Regions from separate parts of the Rhizobium sp. ERR 1071 genome, predicted to be linked through region 3. Evidence: riboswitches for the same ligand, from Rfam matches in the RefSeq annotation. Region 3 holds a riboswitch; each other region holds the start of a gene.
The links. Region 3 has a riboswitch for thiamine pyrophosphate ahead of thiM (hydroxyethylthiazole kinase). Riboswitches for the same ligand answer to the same signal wherever they lie in the genome.
Positions count from the first base shown of each region.

Region 1: it holds a riboswitch for thiamine pyrophosphate, as region 3 does, so the genes downstream of both, thiB (thiamine ABC transporter substrate binding subunit) here and thiM (hydroxyethylthiazole kinase) in region 3, are expected to answer to the same signal.
Region 2: it holds a riboswitch for thiamine pyrophosphate, as region 3 does, so the genes downstream of both, thiC (phosphomethylpyrimidine synthase ThiC) here and thiM (hydroxyethylthiazole kinase) in region 3, are expected to answer to the same signal.

Region 1 covers NZ_VITM01000008.1:183,961-189,716, reverse strand. Annotated here, with positions in the region: gene FBZ99_RS24580 (thiamine diphosphokinase) at 1-219, opposite strand, end outside; gene FBZ99_RS24575 (MarR family winged helix-turn-helix transcriptional regulator) at 292-819, opposite strand; gene FBZ99_RS24570 (MDR family MFS transporter) at 986-2,521, shown strand; TPP riboswitch at 2,592-2,708, shown strand; gene thiB (thiamine ABC transporter substrate binding subunit) at 2,759-3,787, shown strand; gene thiP (thiamine/thiamine pyrophosphate ABC transporter permease ThiP) at 3,798-5,435, shown strand; gene FBZ99_RS24555 (thiamine ABC transporter ATP-binding protein) at 5,428-5,756, shown strand, end outside.
Region 2 covers NZ_VITM01000004.1:448,809-454,564, reverse strand. Annotated here, with positions in the region: gene FBZ99_RS16825 (porin) at 121-1,212, opposite strand; gene FBZ99_RS16820 (hypothetical protein) at 1,818-2,561, shown strand; TPP riboswitch at 2,693-2,825, shown strand; gene thiC (phosphomethylpyrimidine synthase ThiC) at 2,917-4,743, shown strand; gene thiO (glycine oxidase ThiO) at 4,745-5,722, shown strand; gene thiS (sulfur carrier protein ThiS) at 5,713-5,756, shown strand, end outside.
Region 3 covers NZ_VITM01000004.1:634,435-640,190, forward strand. Annotated here, with positions in the region: gene FBZ99_RS17615 (3-oxoacyl-ACP reductase) at 1-224, opposite strand, end outside; gene thiD (bifunctional hydroxymethylpyrimidine kinase/phosphomethylpyrimidine kinase) at 221-1,042, opposite strand; gene thiE (thiamine phosphate synthase) at 1,039-1,674, opposite strand; gene thiM (hydroxyethylthiazole kinase) at 1,671-2,474, opposite strand; TPP riboswitch at 2,526-2,622, opposite strand; gene FBZ99_RS17635 (DUF1127 domain-containing protein) at 2,851-2,997, shown strand; gene yghU (glutathione-dependent disulfide-bond oxidoreductase) at 3,561-4,436, shown strand; gene FBZ99_RS17645 (hypothetical protein) at 4,650-5,756, shown strand, end outside.

The DNA of each region.
Region 1 (5,756 bases), on a different contig from region 3:
ATAGGGTTGCCTTGGAACATTCGGAAAGGCCCCCTGCAGATCGGCAGGCGTGGAATCGAAATCGCCGACCCACAGCTCCGGCTCCGCCCCGAGCGCGAGCGCATGGCGCATGCCGCCATCGGCCGCGATGAAACGGCTGCCGGAAACCGCATCGCGCAATCGCTCCGTCAGGCGAAGCTCGCCGCCAAGCAGGATGGTGAAGGTGGTGGACTGGCTCATGAGGCAAGCCCATAGCGCAAAGTCGTATCCCTAGGGAAGAGCGCCATGCTCAAGAACAACCGCGACAACCGCTCAGTCGTCCGTTTCCTTGATGCGCGCCTGGAAAACCCGCTCGTAGCCGCTGACGTAGCGGTCGAACAGCAGCGAGAAATTCTCGATTTCCTCCGGCGTCCAATCGGCGAAGATGCTGCCGATGACGGAATATTTCTGCGCCTGGATCTCCGACAGCAATCGCTGCCCGAGCGCGGTCAACACCACCACGATGCGCCGCGCATCCGCCTGCGACGCCTTGCGTCGCAACACGCCGCGCGTCACCATGTCGGCAACGATGCGGCTCGCCCGCGACGGATCGATCCGCAGCATCTCGGCAATCGTGCCGACGGTGACTTCGCCCGTCTCTTCCGCCCGCCGCACAACATCGAGCACGTCAAGATGAGACAGCTCGAGTCCCGGCGCGACGCTCTGAATGGCAAGCCTGCCGATCATGCGGCGACCTGTCAGTAGGCGCATGCGCGTCATCGCATGGCCGATACGCAGGAGATTCTCGTCGTCGGTCAGAGCCTGGGCTTCAATTTCACGTGTATTCGTCGCAGATGTCATCTTTCCACCATATCAGAGGCGGTAAAGAAATAAAACATGCAAACAGCATTCACCTGTTGTTGACATTTATATGCTAATGGCACATATATCTCAACTGTGAAAACCGGGCGTCCCGCGCATTCGATCGACCGCGCAACGTTTCGGCCAAGTTCGGATTTCCTGCCCCATGGACATGCAGACAAGCTTCACGCCGCTCGTGGCGGATCATAAGCGGCGGCTTATTCTTTTCCTGTTTCTGATGACCGCCATGTTCATGGCAACTCTGGATAACCAGATCGTCTCGACGGCACTGCCGACGATCGTCGGCGAATTCGGGCATCTGGAGCGCTTCGGCTGGATCGGATCAGCCTATCTTCTTTCGCTCTCCGCCGTCATGCCCGTCTACGGCAAGCTCGGCGATCTCTTCGGCCGCAAATATGTGATGATGACGGCGATCGCGATCTTCACGATCGGCTCCGCCGTCTGCGGCCTGGCCGTCTCGATGGATACGCTGATCGCCGCCCGCGTCCTTCAAGGCTTCGGCGGCGGCGGCATCATGGTCTCGATCTTCGCTGTCAACGCCGATCTTTTCGAGCCGCGGGAACGCGCTCGCTACCAGAGTTACTCGAGCCTGGTGCTCATGGCTTCCGGCGCCATCGGCCCGGTTCTCGGCGGCACGATGAGCGATCTCTTCGGCTGGCGTTCGATCTTCCTCGTCAACGTCCCGATCGGCTTTATCGTGCTGGCCGGCCTTGCTACCATGCTTCCCTATCGCAAACCGGCCCGACGCCCGAAGATCGACTATGCCGGCGCAATCGTTCTTGCGCTGACGACGACGAGCATCGTGCTTGCCGCCGACGGCAGCGAACTCTTCGGATCTCTGCTGTCGCCGCAGTGCCTCGGTATCATCGCCTTCGGCGTGATCTGCGCTATCGCCTGGGTCTTCATCGAGCGTCGCGCACCGGAGCCCATCGTGCCGATGACGTTGTTCCGTAACCCGACATTCGGCCTTCTGCTGATCATTTCGATCACAAGCGGCGCCGTGGCCATCGGCATGGTCAACTATTTTGCGCTCTTCCTGCAGACGACGACGGGCCTTTCGCCATCGATGGCCGGGCTGCTGTTCATTCTCCTGACCGGCGGCATCGTCTGCGGCTCACTATCGGCCGGCCGGCTAATTGCCGCGAGAGGGCGCTACAAGCCCTTCGCCGTCGCGAGTGCTGCCTGCAGCGCCATCGCGTTCGGCTCACTTGCCTTCCTGCCTGCCGGTACGCCCATCGTCATCATCGGCGGCCTGATGCTGCTGCACGGCATCGGCATCGGCCTTGCGCAGCAGGTGCCCGTCATCGGCGTGCAGAATGCAGCGGCTTCCCGTGACGTCGGCGCGGCAACGGGTGCCGTCACGCTCTCGCGCATGGGCGGCGCCTCCATCGCCATCTCCATCTACGGCGCCATCATCGCCGCCAAACTCGGCAATGTTGGTATCTCCATATCAGGCGTATCCGATATCGAGCAGCTGACGCCGAAGATGATGGCGGCTTTGCCGGAAGCAACCCGCGAGGCGGTCGCCAATGCCTATGCGAGCGCCTTCAGCCCGCTGTTCGTGACCGCCGCCGGCATCTGCCTTCTCGGCCTTTTGACCGCGCTGATGCTGAAGAACGTGCAGCTTCCGGGGGCGACGAAGAAATTCGAAAGCCCGGCGGTCGCGGAGGCTGCCGAGTAAATCCTCCATGCTGCAATCGGCAAGGGCATCATTTCCCTTGTCATCCCTTCGTCACAAGGCTAAATCTGCCGACGCTCTAACGGGGTGCCTTATGTCCTTCGGACATTTCGGCTGAGAGGCTTTCACCGGCCAACCCGCGGAACCTGATCCGGCTAACACCGGCGGAGGGATTAGACGCGTGACGAAATCATAGCGCCCTTTTCCCCTTCAAGACGAAACCAAAAAGGAGGCGCTGTCATGCAACACCGTTCGCTATTGTCATTCTTCGCAGGCCTGGCCTTTGCCGCCGGAACGTCGTTTTTTGCTGCCCAGACGGCCGAAGCAGCCGACAAGACGCTGACCATCTACACCTATGAAAGCTTCACCGCCGACTGGGGGCCGGGCGCCAAGGTCAAGGCCGCTTTCGAGAAGACCTGCGGCTGCACGGTCAATTATGTCGCCGTCACCGATGGCGTGGCGCTTCTCTCCCGCCTGAAGCTGGAAGGGACGGGCACCAAGGCCGATGTCGTTCTCGGCCTCGATACCAATCTCATCGATGAAGCGAAGGATACCGGCCTCTTCGATGCCAGCGGCGTCGACACCTCGGCCCTCAAGATTCCCGGCGGTTTCAAGGACGATGTTTTCGTGCCCTACGACTACGGCCATTTCGCCGTGATCTATGACAGCCAGACGGTCAAGAATCCCCCCAAGAGCATGAAGGATCTCGTCGAAGGCGATCCCAATCAGAAGATCGTCATCGAGGACCCGCGCACCTCGACGCCGGGTCTCGGTCTGCTGCTCTGGGTCAAGTCGATCTACGGCGACAAGGCCGCCGATGCCTGGACAAAGCTCAAGGGCCGCATCCTGACTGTCACCCCCGGCTGGTCGGAAGCCTATGACCTCTTCACAAAGGGCGAAGCGCCGATGGTGCTCTCCTATACGACGTCGCCTGCCTATCATATGATAGAGGACAAGACCGACCGCTATCAGGCAGCCGACTTCTCGGAAGGGCATTACATCCAGATCGAGGTCGCCGGCCTCATCAAGTCCTCGCCGAACAAGGAGCTTGCGCGCGACTTCCTCAAATTCATGATCTCCACGGGCTTCCAGGACATCATCCCGACAAGCAATTGGATGATGCCGGTTTCAGCCACTTCGGAGCCGCTGCCGGACGCCTTCAACAAGCTCGTGGTGCCCTCGAAGACCTTCCTGATGAGCCCCGCCGATGTCGACAAGAACCGCAAGGCCTGGATCGACGAATGGCTGGCCGCCACCAGCGGCAACTGATGCCTTGACGATACTCACGGCACCAGAGCGAAGACGCGCCATTTCCGGCGGGGCAGTCAGCCTCGCCGGCATCGTGCTCTTCGTCGGGATCGCCGTGCTCGTTCTGCTCGCCGCCGGCATCGACTCCGGCGGCACCAATCCGCTGGCAGATCCCTACTTGCTGCGCGTCCTGCGCTTCACGCTGCTGCAGGCGGTGCTCTCGACGCTGCTTTCCGTTGTACTCGCTATTCCGGTCGCGCGCGCATTGGCGCGCCAGCCGCGCTTTCCCGGCCGCCTTTGGCTCATCCGGCTGATGGCCGTGCCGATGGGCCTGCCCGTACTGATCGGCGCGCTCGGCCTGCTCGGCATATGGGGCCGGCAAGGTCTGCTCAATCAGGCCCTCGCAACTCTCGGCCTGTCGCATCCTATCAGCATCTACGGTCTTGCCGGCATCCTACTTGCGCATGTCTTCTTCAACATGCCGCTCGCCAGCAGGCTGATGCTTGCCGGGCTGGAACGTGTTCCCGCGGAATATTGGCTTGTGGCCGGCGGACTCGGCATGCGGCCCGCCTCGGTCTTCCGATTCATCGAATGGCCCGTCCTGCGTGGCCTCATTCCCGGCATCGCTGGCCTGATCTTCATGCTCTGCGCCACTAGCTTCACACTGGTCCTGATCCTCGGCGGCGGTCCGGCTGCGACAACGCTGGAAGTGGCGATCTATCAGGCGCTGCGCTTCGATTTCGATCCCGGCCGCGCCGTCATGCTGTCGCTTCTGCAAATCGTCGTCACTCTCGTCATCCTCGGCGCCATGTCATTGTTTCGTGCCCCTGACGATCATGGCCTCACCAGCGGCCGCGCCCTGCGGCGCATCGATGGGCAGGCGCCTGCCCGTCGATGGATCGATGCCGCTCTGTTGTCGGCGGCCACGCTCTTTCTCGGCCTGCCGCTCGCCTCGGTCGTCGTTACCGGCGTTGAGGCGAACCTCTTCAGGCTCGCCGGCCAGCCGATCTTTCTGCAGGCGGCTGCCACCAGCCTGGCGATTGCGCTCGTCGCCGGGCTCCTGGCCGTCCTGACATCCTTTGGGATCATCCGAGCCCGAACGGTGATATCGGCGGATCGCCGCAAGACCTTCGGCCTCCGCGGCCTGGCAATCGTGCTGAGCGGAAGCTCTTCCCTCATCCTGCTGGTCCCACCCATCGTGCTGGCGACCGGCTGGTTTCTGGCACTCCGGCCCTTGGGCGACCCGAGCCGCTTTGCGGCCATTCTGATCGTCGTCATCAACGCGCTGATGGCGCTGCCCTTCGTCATCCGTGTCATCGAGCCAGCCTATGCGGTCCATGTCCGTCGCACCGAACGTCTGGCGGCAAGCCTCGGCCTTCACGGCATTTCCCGCCTTCGCCTCATCGATTGGCCCGGCCTGCGCAAGCCGCTCTTCACGGCACTTTCCTTCGCCATGGCGCTGTCGCTGGGCGATCTTGGCGCGGTTGCCCTCTTCGGCTCGGACAGCCTGATGACCTTGCCCTGGCTGGTCTATAGCAAGCTCGGCAGCTACCGCACCAATGATGCCGATGGATATGCCTTGATCCTTGGCCTGGTATGTCTTCTCCTGACCATTGCCGGCACGGCCGGCCAGGGTGCACGCGATGACGAAAGCAGACGACATGGCTGACGGCCGCGACATGAAGGAACAGGGCATTGCCATGGCCGGTGTCGAGCTGCGCCTCGGCACCCATGATTTCCGCTTCGACTGTGATTTGCCACAGGGCAAGATCATCGCCGTCGCCGGCCCGTCGGGATCAGGAAAATCGACCTTCCTCAATTTGCTAGCCGGCTTCGAACCGCCGGATCGAGGCCGCGTTCTGCTTGCCGGACAGGACGTAACCGGCCTGCATCCCGCTGAACGGCCCGTGTCGCTCGTCTTCCAGGACAACAACCTCTTTGCTCATCTCGACCTCTTCACCAATATCGGTCTCGGCATCAGCCCATCGCT
Region 2 (5,756 bases), 190 kb from region 3:
GGATCCGGAGGGAAAGCCAGATCCTTTGCTTTGATCGGAGGTCAACCGATCGATGGAAGAAGCCTGACGGATTGGAACGTCAGGCTTCTCATACCCGGCGCTAAGCCGGGTAATTCAATATTAGAAGCTACGCTCGAAGCGCAGGATACCAGCCCACTGATCCTGGTTCACGGAATCGAAGTTGGTGTAGGAGACTTCCGGCTCGATGAGCAGGTTCTTGACCGGGTTCCACTTGACGTTCGTGGTAGCGGCAAAGATCTTGGAGTCGGTGTAGGCGAGCTGGAGGTTCCACTTCAGCTTTTCGTTGATCGGAACGCCAACGCCGCCCCAGACAGCCCAGTCACCCCAGCCGCACTTCGATTCATCGTTAACAGGGCAAGCCGAACGATCGAGGTTGGTGCCGGCGTACTTGTTCAGCTTGTCGCCGTCCGTGTTCCAGCCGCCCATCAAGAAGGCCGAGAAGGTACCGAAGTCAGCGTCGACGCGAGCCTTGATGGCGCCTTCTTCGACGATGGAGTCATAACCGCCGACGACCTTGAAGCCCCATGCGCCGGACTTGAAGCCAGCACCGGCAACGACGTCAGGAGCGTAGTGGTTGCCCTTGTCGTCAGACCACCAGCTTGAGCCGTAGGAGGCGCCGGAGCCGCTGGAATTCGAGTCTTCAACCGAGACGACAGCCGTGAAGCCGTTGCCGGCATCGTAGGTGTAGGTCAACTGGTTGAGTTCGTACGGACCGTCATAGATCACGTCGTCGTTGATGACGTCGCCGGCGTAGCCGATGTAGTAGTTATACTGCGAATCGGCCTTACCGACCAGGAAACCGCCGAGGCTGATGTTGGCGAACAGCAGCTTGGTGGAGGTCGAGTTGCCGTCGTTCCAGTCCCAACGGATGACCGTGTTGGTCTTCAGCGGGCCGTACTCGGTGTCGGTCGCGGTATCGACGCTCAGCTCGGCGCGGGTATGCCAGAGCGTACCGTTCTTGCTGTTCGGGTTGTAGGCATCGTACCATTCGCCTTCGGTACGGACGCGGCCGCCGATCTTGAGGCAGGTTTCCGTGCCCGGAATGAAGAAGTAGCCAGCACCGTATGCGTCGCAGATGCGAACGTATTCCAGCGGCTCCGGCTCGGCGGCGACGATCGCGTCTGCTGCGTGGGCACCGGATACTGCCGCCAGAGCGGCAGCGGAGCCGAGAAGAAGGCTCTTGATGTTCATTTTAAACTCCTGGTTGTATTATGCATTTCTATTTTACCGCGAGCGCAAAACTGGAACACTGCCCTGGGGATCGGTTTGGTCTAAACACGACCGGGCAGCCCGGCAAATACGCACCTGATGTTGGCTTGAGTCCCCTCGAACCTTCATGATTACCCCCGCGGCAAAAGGTTTTGAAATGCCTCTACCGATCCGACCGATTGCTCGACCGTAAGACAACTTATGTCCTGTATTGGATTTACAAACAGCCCGTATGTTTGTCAATTATATGAAGGGCGCTGGGGCGTTAGTCTTGGCCTCTGTTGCTTAAATGCAACTGGCGACCGCAGGCCATGGCGGCACCGGCAGAGATCGCAAAGATGTCCCTGTTCACGAGAACGCCTGCCAGTCAGGGCCGTCACCGCATTTAAGGCCACCGCGATGTCGGCGGTCGATGACGACCATGGCTGCCCAATCTGGTTATGATATGGCCATCGGGAATTCCACGGCACAATGACCGGTCGGTTTGAGCAAAGATCAGCAATGAAATTCAATAATTCGCTACACACAGAAATATTGAATTTTCCTAGATTCCGGCGACTCGCGCCATCGGAGAGGGAAAATCGCGAATGAATGAGAACCGGCTGATCTTCATAGCGACCCCCTGCTTCGGCGGCCTCGTTACCAAGGACTACATGCAGTCCATTTTCTCACTGATGCAGACGGGAGCGCAGGCGGGCATACAGCTGACGCTGGCTCTGCTCGGCAATGACGCCCTGATTACCCGCAGCCGAAACACGCTTGTCTCGTCCTTCCTGAACGATACGACGGCGACCCATATGCTCTTCATCGACGCCGACATCAGCTTCGAGCCCGATCAGGTCATGAGGCTTCTGGAAGCCGATAAGGATGTGGTCGCCGCCATGTATCCGATCAAGGATTATGATTGGCAGACGGCGGCCCGTATCAATTCAGCAGACGGCGAAACACTTGCGGCAGCCGCACTTCACTATGTCGGCACGCCACTTGTCGGCCAGGTTGCAGAGCGTGATGGCGATTTCGTCAGCGCCATCTATGCAGGTACGGGCATGCTTTTGATCAAGCGCAACGTTATAGAAAGAATGATCGCGGCCTATCCGGAGCTGCGCTACAACGCAATCCACGCCTATCCCAGCACCAAACGCTCGCCCAGCACCCAATACGCCCTGTTTGAATGCATGGTCGAGGAGGGAACGGGGATCTATCTCAGCGAGGACTTCGCCTTCTGTCACCGCTGGCGCGCCCTCGGCGGCAAGATCTGGCTCGATACCGCGAGTAAGCTGTCCCATACCGGCCCCCATCGCTTCGTCGGCAATACCACACCACGTTACTAAGGCGCGACAAGTCCGCACGATGATCTGCGCGATAAAGTTGCAATTCGACGGGCGCGGCAATGGTCAATCTCCCGGAAAATGCGACCGCCGCTGCGGGGTTGACAGAGGACAAGAGTAAGGCATAGCCTTTTGACATTCACCAGGGGGGTCCCGGCAAGGGGCTGAGATACTGCTGAACAATACGGCTATGCCGGTTGTGGGCGCAGTGACCCGTTGAACCTGATCCAGTTCATACTGGCGTAGGGACGGTGCAAGCGCTCGAGGCTTCGGATTCCCGCCTGGATTCCATGCCGGCGTCTTTTCATCATTCCGGCTGATTGACTGGGTCTCCAACTGCAACTTGGAGCCTCACACCATGAACATTGCCGCAAAAAACCTCACTCCGACCGTCACCACCGGCCCGCTGCCGGCCTCTCGAAAAATCCATATCACCGGGGATATCCATGCCGATATCCGTGTGCCGATGCGCGAAATCAGCGTCCATCCGACATCGGGCGAGCCGCCAGTTATCGTCTACGATTCGTCCGGCCCCTATACTGTCGAAGGTGCAGATATCCGCATCGAAGAGGGCCTGCCGCAGCTGCGCCGCGATTGGGTTCTCGCCCGTGGCGATGTCGAGGCTTATGAAGGCCGCCATGTGCGTCCCGAAGACAACGGCTTCGTCACCGGCGAACGGCTGACACCGGAATTTCCGGCCAAGCGCCAGCCACTGCGCGCCAAGGATGGCAAGGCCGTCACTCAGCTCGCCTATGCGCGTGCCGGCATCATCACCCCGGAAATGGAATTTATCGCCATCCGCGAAAATCTCGGCCGTAAGGCGAAGGCAGAAGCCTTGATCCGCGATGGCGAGAGCTTCGGCGCGCATATTCCCGATCACGTCACGCCTGAATTCGTTCGCCAGGAAGTTGCGAGCGGCCGAGCGATCATTCCGGCCAACATCAATCATCCCGAAAGCGAGCCGATGATCATCGGCCGGAATTTCCTGGTGAAGATCAACGCCAATATCGGCAATTCCGCACTCACCTCCTCCATGGCGGAGGAAGTCGAGAAGATGGTCTGGGCAGCACGCTGGGGTGCCGATACCGTCATGGATCTTTCGACCGGCCGCAACATTCACAATATCCGCGAATGGATCATCCGCAATTCGCCGCTGCCGATCGGCACGGTGCCGCTCTATCAGGCTCTGGAAAAAGTCGGCGGCATCGCGGAGGAACTGACCTGGGAGATCTATCGCGACACGCTGATCGAGCAGGCCGAACAGGGCGTCGACTATTTCACCATCCATGCCGGCGTGCGGCTGCACTACATCCCGCTCACCGTCAACCGCGTCACCGGCATTGTCTCGCGCGGCGGCTCGATCATGGCCAAGTGGTGTCTCCATCACCACAAGGAGAGCTTCCTCTACGAGCATTTCGAGGAAATCTGCGACATCTGCCGCGCCTATGACGTCTCCTTCTCGCTCGGCGACGGCTTGCGGCCCGGTTCGATCGCCGATGCCAACGATGCCGCGCAGTTTGCCGAGCTCGAAACGCTCGGCGAACTGACGAAGATCGCCTGGGCCAAAGATTGCCAGGTGATGATCGAAGGCCCCGGCCATGTGCCGATGCACAAGATCAAGGAGAACATGGATAAGCAGCTCGCCGTCTGCGGCGAGGCACCCTTCTACACGCTCGGACCGCTGACGACGGATATCGCACCGGGATACGATCACATCACCTCGGGCATCGGCGCTGCGATGATCGGCTGGTTTGGCACGGCGATGCTGTGCTACGTCACGCCGAAGGAGCATCTCGGCCTGCCCGACCGCAACGACGTCAAGACCGGCGTCATCACCTACAAGATCGCCGCGCATGCGGCCGACCTCGCCAAGGGTCATCCGGCCGCTCAGGTCCGCGACGACGCATTGTCGCGTGCGAGATTCGAGTTCCGCTGGGAGGACCAGTTCAACCTGTCGCTCGATCCGGATACCGCCCGCAGCTTCCACGACGAAACCTTGCCGAAGGAGGCTCACAAGGTCGCGCATTTCTGCTCGATGTGCGGCCCGAAATTCTGCTCGATGCGGATTTCGCACGACATTCGCGCGGAGGCACAGAAGGAAGGGCTGGAAGCGATGGCGGCGAAATATCGGGAGGGCGGCGATCTCTATATGCCGGTCGAAGCCCCTACCCAGCCGGCCGAGTGACATGCGCATCCTCATCAAAGGGGCCGGCGTTGCCGGCCTCACGGTCGCTCACGAGCTGATCCGGCGCGGAGCAGAGGTCACGATCTCGGATCCAAGCCGGAATTTTCATCGCGCCGCCTCCTGGCTTGCCGGCGGCATGCTGGCGCCATGGTGCGAGCGGGAAAGCGCTGATGAGGCTGTGCTCGAGCGCGGTCGTGATTCCGCCGATCGATGGGACGCGATTCTGCCGGGCAAGGTCGTCCGCAACGGAACGCTCGTCGTCGCGCCGAACCGCGATCAAAACGAGCTGAAGCGATTCGCCAGCCGCACGACAGGCCATCGCTGGGTGGGCGAAGACGAAATCGCCGCTCTTGAGCCTTCGCTTGCCGGCCGGTTCCGCCTGGGCCTGTTCTTTCCGCAGGAGGCGCATCTCGATCCCCGCGAGATCCTGCGATCATTGAAGGACGATCTATCTGCAAAAGGCGTCACCTTTGTCGACGGGCACCTGGATGATGATAGGTTCTCCGACATCGTCGACTGTACAGGGGCTGCCAGCATCGGCAGCATCCGCGATTTGCGCGGCGTGCGCGGCGAAATGCTCTATCTGCAAAGCGACGAGATCTCGCTTTCGCGCCCCGTCCGCCTGCTGCATCCGCGTTTTCCCGTCTATATCGTGCCGCGCGGCAACGGCCTGTTCATGGTCGGCGCGACGATGATCGAGACCGATTTCAAAGGGCCGATCAGCGCCCGTTCGCTGATGGAACTCCTGAATGCAGCCTATGCGCTGCACCCGGCCTTTGCCGAAGCCGCCGTGATCGAAACAGACGCCGGCATCCGACCTGCCTTTCCTGACAATCTTCCCCGCGTAACGCGCGAGGGAGGCACCGTCTTCGTCAACGGCCTTTATCGTCACGGCTTCTTGCTGGCGCCGGCGATGGCCGAGAAAGCCGCCGATCTCGTCTTTTCCGGACACAACGAAAGGAGTCGCCAATGCGCCTGATCATCAACGGCGAAGCGCAGATTGTCGAAGTCAC
Region 3 (5,756 bases):
TCGAAGACGAGCCGCTTGGTGTCGTCGAGGTCGCGGATATCGGCTTGAAAGGCCTTGGCATGATCGCCGAGCTTTGCTGCGAGCGCCTCCGCGCTCTCGCGGCTGGCGCGATAGTTGACCGCCACTTTCGCACCTTCCCGGGCGAAGGCCGTCGCTATGGCAGCACCAAGGCCGCGTCCCGCACCGGAAACGATGACAATCTGATCTTTGAGTGAGAGGCTCATTTCTCTGCTCCTTGTCTGTTTGGCCAGAGCGCATGGAAATGCTGCACAGGCCCGTGGCCACTTCCGACGGAAAGCTGGTCTGCGGCAGCAACCGCGGCGGCGAGATAAGTCTTGCCAACAGCGACAGCTTCGGGAAGCGACAGGCCCTTGGCGATCTCTGCCGCGATAGCGCTGGAGAGCGTGCAGCCTGTTCCATGCGTATTCTTGGTCGGCAGCCGCTCCGCCTCGAACCAAGTCACATGATCACCGCTTGCGAGCACATCCGGGCTTTCATCCCCTTCGAGATGACCACCCTTGACGAGGACTGCCGAAGGCCCGAGCATGGCCAAAGCAAGCGCCTGACGCGCCATGTCTTCGCGGCTTTTCGCCTCCACGTCATGCAACAGCGCAGCAGCTTCGGGCAGGTTCGGTGTAACGACGGTAGCCAGCGGCAGCAGCCGCGTGGTCAGCACGTCAACGGCATCGGCAGCCAGTAGGGCGGCGCCACCCTTGGCGATCATGACCGGGTCGAGGACGACGGGTACATCGCGATGTCGCGCCAGAATGTCCGCGACGGCACTGGCGATGGCGGCATTAGCGATCATGCCGATCTTGACGGCATCCACATGGACGTCGGCAAAGATCGCATTGATCTGGTCTGCCACGAAATGTGGAGGCACCGGATGGACGCCGGTGACGCCTTGCGTGTTTTGCGCGGTCAAGGCAGTCAGCGCTGCCATTCCATAAACGCCGCGGGCGGAGAAAGCCTTCAGGTCGGCTTGAATGCCAGCGCCGCCGGAGGGATCGGAGCCAGCGATGGATAAGACATTGCGGATCATTGGCGAGCCTCCTTGATGGCGTTCGCGATGACAGTTGTCGCGGCTTGCGGGTCCGGTTGGTCGCATATGGCCGAGACGACCGCGAGACCATCGGCTCCGGCCGAGTAAACGCTTGCGGCATGCTCTGCCTTGAGGCCGCCGATCGCGACTGATGGAACGGGGCATAGCCTGACGATGCGGGCAAGCCCGTCGAAGCCGATCGGCTGCTTGTGATCGGGCTTGGTGGGCGTGGCAAAGACCGGGCCGATCCCGGCATAGTCGACGATGCCGGGATCTATGGAGGAAGCGAGAGCTTCCGTTTCCACCGAGAGGCCGAGGATCATGTCCGGCCCGATCAGGCGGCGTGCTTCGGCGGCATTCATATCCTCCTGTCCGATGTGGAGGCCATCGGCGCCAATGGCGATGGCAGCCTCGACATTGTCGTTGACGATCAGCCGGACATTTGTTCCCTGCAGGATTTGCTTGAGGGCGCGGCCCGTCTCGATCATGGTGGCTGTCGGTGCATGCTTGTCGCGCAGCTGTACGATGGTTGCGCCGCCGGCAATGGCTGCACGGGTGGTTTCAATCATGCCGAGGTTGGCACATAGCACCGGATCGAGGACGAGATAGAGCGAGAGATCGAAGTCTTTCATGCCGCCGATATCCTTGCATTGCGATCCAGCACTTCCGGGCTAAGGCCGGCGAGGGCGTCGAGGAAGCGCCAGGAAAAGGAGCCCGGCCCGTCTGCAGCCGCTCCGGCCTGTTCGCCGGCGACGGCAAAGACCGCGAGCGCCGCAACGGTTGCATCGAATGGATCATCCGGCATTGCCGCAGCAAAGGCACCGACGAGGCAGGTCAGCGAGCAGCCGAGGGCCGTCACCTGCGGCATGAATGACGAACCGCCGGCGATGCGCTTTGCCCTCCGCCCGTCGGTCACGAAATCCGTAACGCCGGTAACTGCAACGACGCAGCCATGCTTTCCCGCCAATTGCCGGGCGGAATCTTCCGCGTGTTCGACGGCGTCGCGGCTATCGACGCCCTGGCCGCGGCTCGTGCCGCCGGCAAGCGCGATGATCTCGGACGCGTTGCCGCGAATGATCGCCGGCTTTAGCTCGATCAATTGCGCGACCGCCTTGCGGCGGAACGTGGTCGCATAATGGGCGACAGGATCGAGGACCCAGGGCTTGCCCGCCTCGTTTGCCGACCGGGCAGCCTTCAGCATGCCCGCAAGCCAGCCGGACGAGAGCGTGCCGATATTGATCGTCAGCGCGCCGGAGATAGCGGCAAACTCGCCGGCCTCCTCTTCGGCATGTACCATTGCCGGCGATGCCCCGGCGGCAAGCATCACATTGGCCGCGATATTCATGGCGACGAAATTGGTGATGCATTGCACCAGCGGAGGGTTAGCCCGCATGGTGCGAAGCAAATTGCCTGCAGTTGTCTGGTCTTGCATATCGCCCCTTTCAGGCGGGCGAGACGCACAGGGACGACGTGCTGGTGCTTTACGAGGTCCCGAGCGACTCCCTCCGCCAGCATGATCTGGTTCAGGTTCGAAGGGTGCTTCTCAGCCCGCCGGATGGCGGACGCCCCTGTCTCTCATCTCTCTTCTTTTCGCAGACAAAGACGGCGCTGTCACCAGCAAATCACAAAAGCCATGCTGGCGAGTGAGATTGCCTGCTTTCTCGGCGACCCATGCAATGGATGCATAGGTGGAGTGATCCCTTAGCTCTGCAAAAACCTGTGGGCTTCGACTATATGTTTCTCATCGAAGCGACGGGAGCGCCAAGCACGGCCGCTCAGCTTCGAAAGCCCAAGGAAAGGGGATCATCATGAACGTAGCACGCTCTTTCAATAACTGGCGCAAGTATCGTCAGACGGTCGCCGAACTGGGCCGTATGTCCACGCGCGAACTGCATGATCTGGGTATCGATCGCGGCGAAATCCGCAACGTTGCCCGCGCAGCGATCGCTCGCTAACGGCCGCACCGGCTCCTAATAAAGCTGAATTATGTCAGCGCCTGTTCCCCTTGAGCAGGCGCTTTTGCTTTATGAATATCACCGTTCCTTTTCGCCGCGCTTGCTGAAGATTGCATCAATTTAGCTCTCTGCTTTTCGCATGGCGCATAACTGCCTTGCAAAGAAATGCCTATGAACTGAGCAAAAGACTGGTATGTTCCTCTTATCGAAGGGATGCATCTCCTCCCGCATCCCTTCGCTTCGCAGACGTCCTTATCCTCCTCCCAGGGACGGCTGCAGGAATAGCGGAACTCCTCCTCCCATCCGCTGTTCGGTTCTTGTAAAAAGCCTGCCGCTCCTCCTCCCGCGGCAGGCTTTTTCGTTTCATGGACCTCCAGAAGATTGGCAATGACCTAACTCGGTCGAGAAGCTGGCGCTCCAACCCAAGCGGCAAGAGCGCTTCCGCATTAAAGTGTGCGCATTCTCCTCTCGCAAAAATGAAGAGTCGCCCCTATGTGCGACCTATGTAGCGCGCTACATCGAAGACCAACCCCAACGTGATTCCCCGAAACAGGAGGATGCCCATGACCGGTTCTGCCGAATATACGCCGCCGAAAATCTGGACCTGGAACAAGGCCAATGGCGGCCAGTTCGCCAATATCAATCGCCCGATTGCCGGCCCGACTCACGAGAAAGAACTGCCGGTGGGACGTCATCCCCTTCAGCTCTATTCGCTTGGAACGCCGAATGGCGTGAAGGTCACCATTATGCTCGAAGAGCTGCTGGCACTTGGTCACAGCGGCGCGGAATATGATGCCTGGCTGATCAAGATCGGCGAGGGCGATCAGTTCGGCAGCGGTTTCGTCGATGTCAATCCGAACTCGAAAATCCCGGCTTTGCTCGACCGCAGCGGTCCGAAGCCGGTCCGCGTTTTCGAATCGGCCTCGATTTTGATGTATCTCGCCGAGAAATTCGGCGCCTTCCTGCCTACCGAGCAGCCGGCTCGGGCCGAATGCATCTCCTGGCTGTTCTGGCAGATGGGCAGCGCGCCCTATCTCGGCGGCGGCTTCGGTCATTTCTACGCCTATGCTCCGACAAAGATCGAATATGCGATCGATCGCTTCGCCATGGAAGTGAAGCGTCAGCTCGACGTGCTCGACCGTCGGCTGGCCGAAAGCGAATATATCGCCGGCAGCGACTATACGATCGCCGATATTGCCATCTGGCCGTGGTACGGCGGCTTGGTCAAAGGCTGGCAATATGGCGCGGCCGAGTTCCTGCAGGTGCAGGATTACAAGAATGTTCAGCGCTGGGCAGAGCAAATCTACGCGCGTCCTACCGTCAAGCGCGGCCGCATGGTGAACCGCATGTCGGGCGATCCATCCGAGCAGCTGCGTGAGCGCCACGATGCCAGCGACTTCGAGACGAAGACGCAGGATAAGCTGGAAGCCGCTGGCTGATACGACAATTCCCTTTTGCTGAAATGAGCTCGCGTTCCTCCGGATCGCGAGCTTTTTATTGCTCTTGCCACCGGCGTTGCCGGTCTCGACAAGTCAGCCTCGCTCCACCTTGCGAAGCATAAAGTTCGGCTGCCGAGGGTCCGCCGCTCGGCATAGAGCGCGGCGCGATCCTGCGAAGCGTTTTCGAGTTCGGCGAAAGAGGAATGCTTCTCCATGCAGCAAATTGCTGACGACTGTACCCTGGATGAGAACGTGACCGCGGGTGCGTCGTCGCAGCAGCGAGGCGAGGCGAGGGGTGCGCTTCTGAAACATCTGGTGTCGGGCGGCGACGAACGGCTGGATTGCGATCCGGTCAGCGGGCTCAACATGTATGGCTATGGCCCCTCGCCCCGACCCGAAGATCTCGCTTTCGGTTCGTCGACGGCATCGACCATCTCCGCCGCCGCCTTTGTCGCGGTCGAATCCTATTACGCGGATTTGACGCAGGAGATGGAAACAAGCTCGCCGAAGGCTATCTACGACCGCGAAATCGGGCGCGTGCGTGACGATCTGCTGCGCTTGCTTGGCCTCAGCCAATCGTCGCAGCCGCGGATCGATGCCATCCTGGCCACATCGGGCACGGACATCCATCTTTTTTCGGCCTCGCTGTTGGCAGGCGAGGACGAACGTGCCCTGATGACCATCACGCTGATGGGGAACGAGACAGGCAGCGGCGTCATGACGGCGTCGGCCGGGCGGCATTTCATGAGCCGCGTCAGCAGCGAGCGAGCTGTCGTCAAGGGTGAGGAATTGCGGGCGGGCAACGCAACGCGCAACGCCACCATTGCTGTGCGCAACAAGGATGGTTCCCTCCGCGCCGAGAGCGAGGTGGAGGAGGAGTTGCGCGGCCTCATCGAACTTGCCCGCGCAGCCGGCCTCAGATGCCTGCTTGTGGTCACGGACGTTTCGAAAACCAGCCTGCTGGCCCCGGGCCTCGGGACCGTTCTGCGTCTGAAGCAGCGCTTCGGTACGTTGCTGGATATCATGATCGACGCCTGCCAGTTTCGCCTGTCGGCGGCGACGATCCACGCCTATCTCGCCCATGGCTTCATGGTTGCGCTCACGGGTTCGAAATTCCTTGCCGGACCGATTTTCAGCGGGGCGCTTCTCTGCCCGCCACAAATGTCGGAACGCTTCAAATCGTGCGCACTGCCGGCGGCCTTGGCGGATTATTGCGGAAAGGCAGAGTGGCCAGAGGGCTGGGCCGCCCGCGATATATTGCCGGAGCGTGCCAATCTCGGCCTGCTGCTGCGCTGGAAAGCCGCGCTGTTCGAGCTCGAA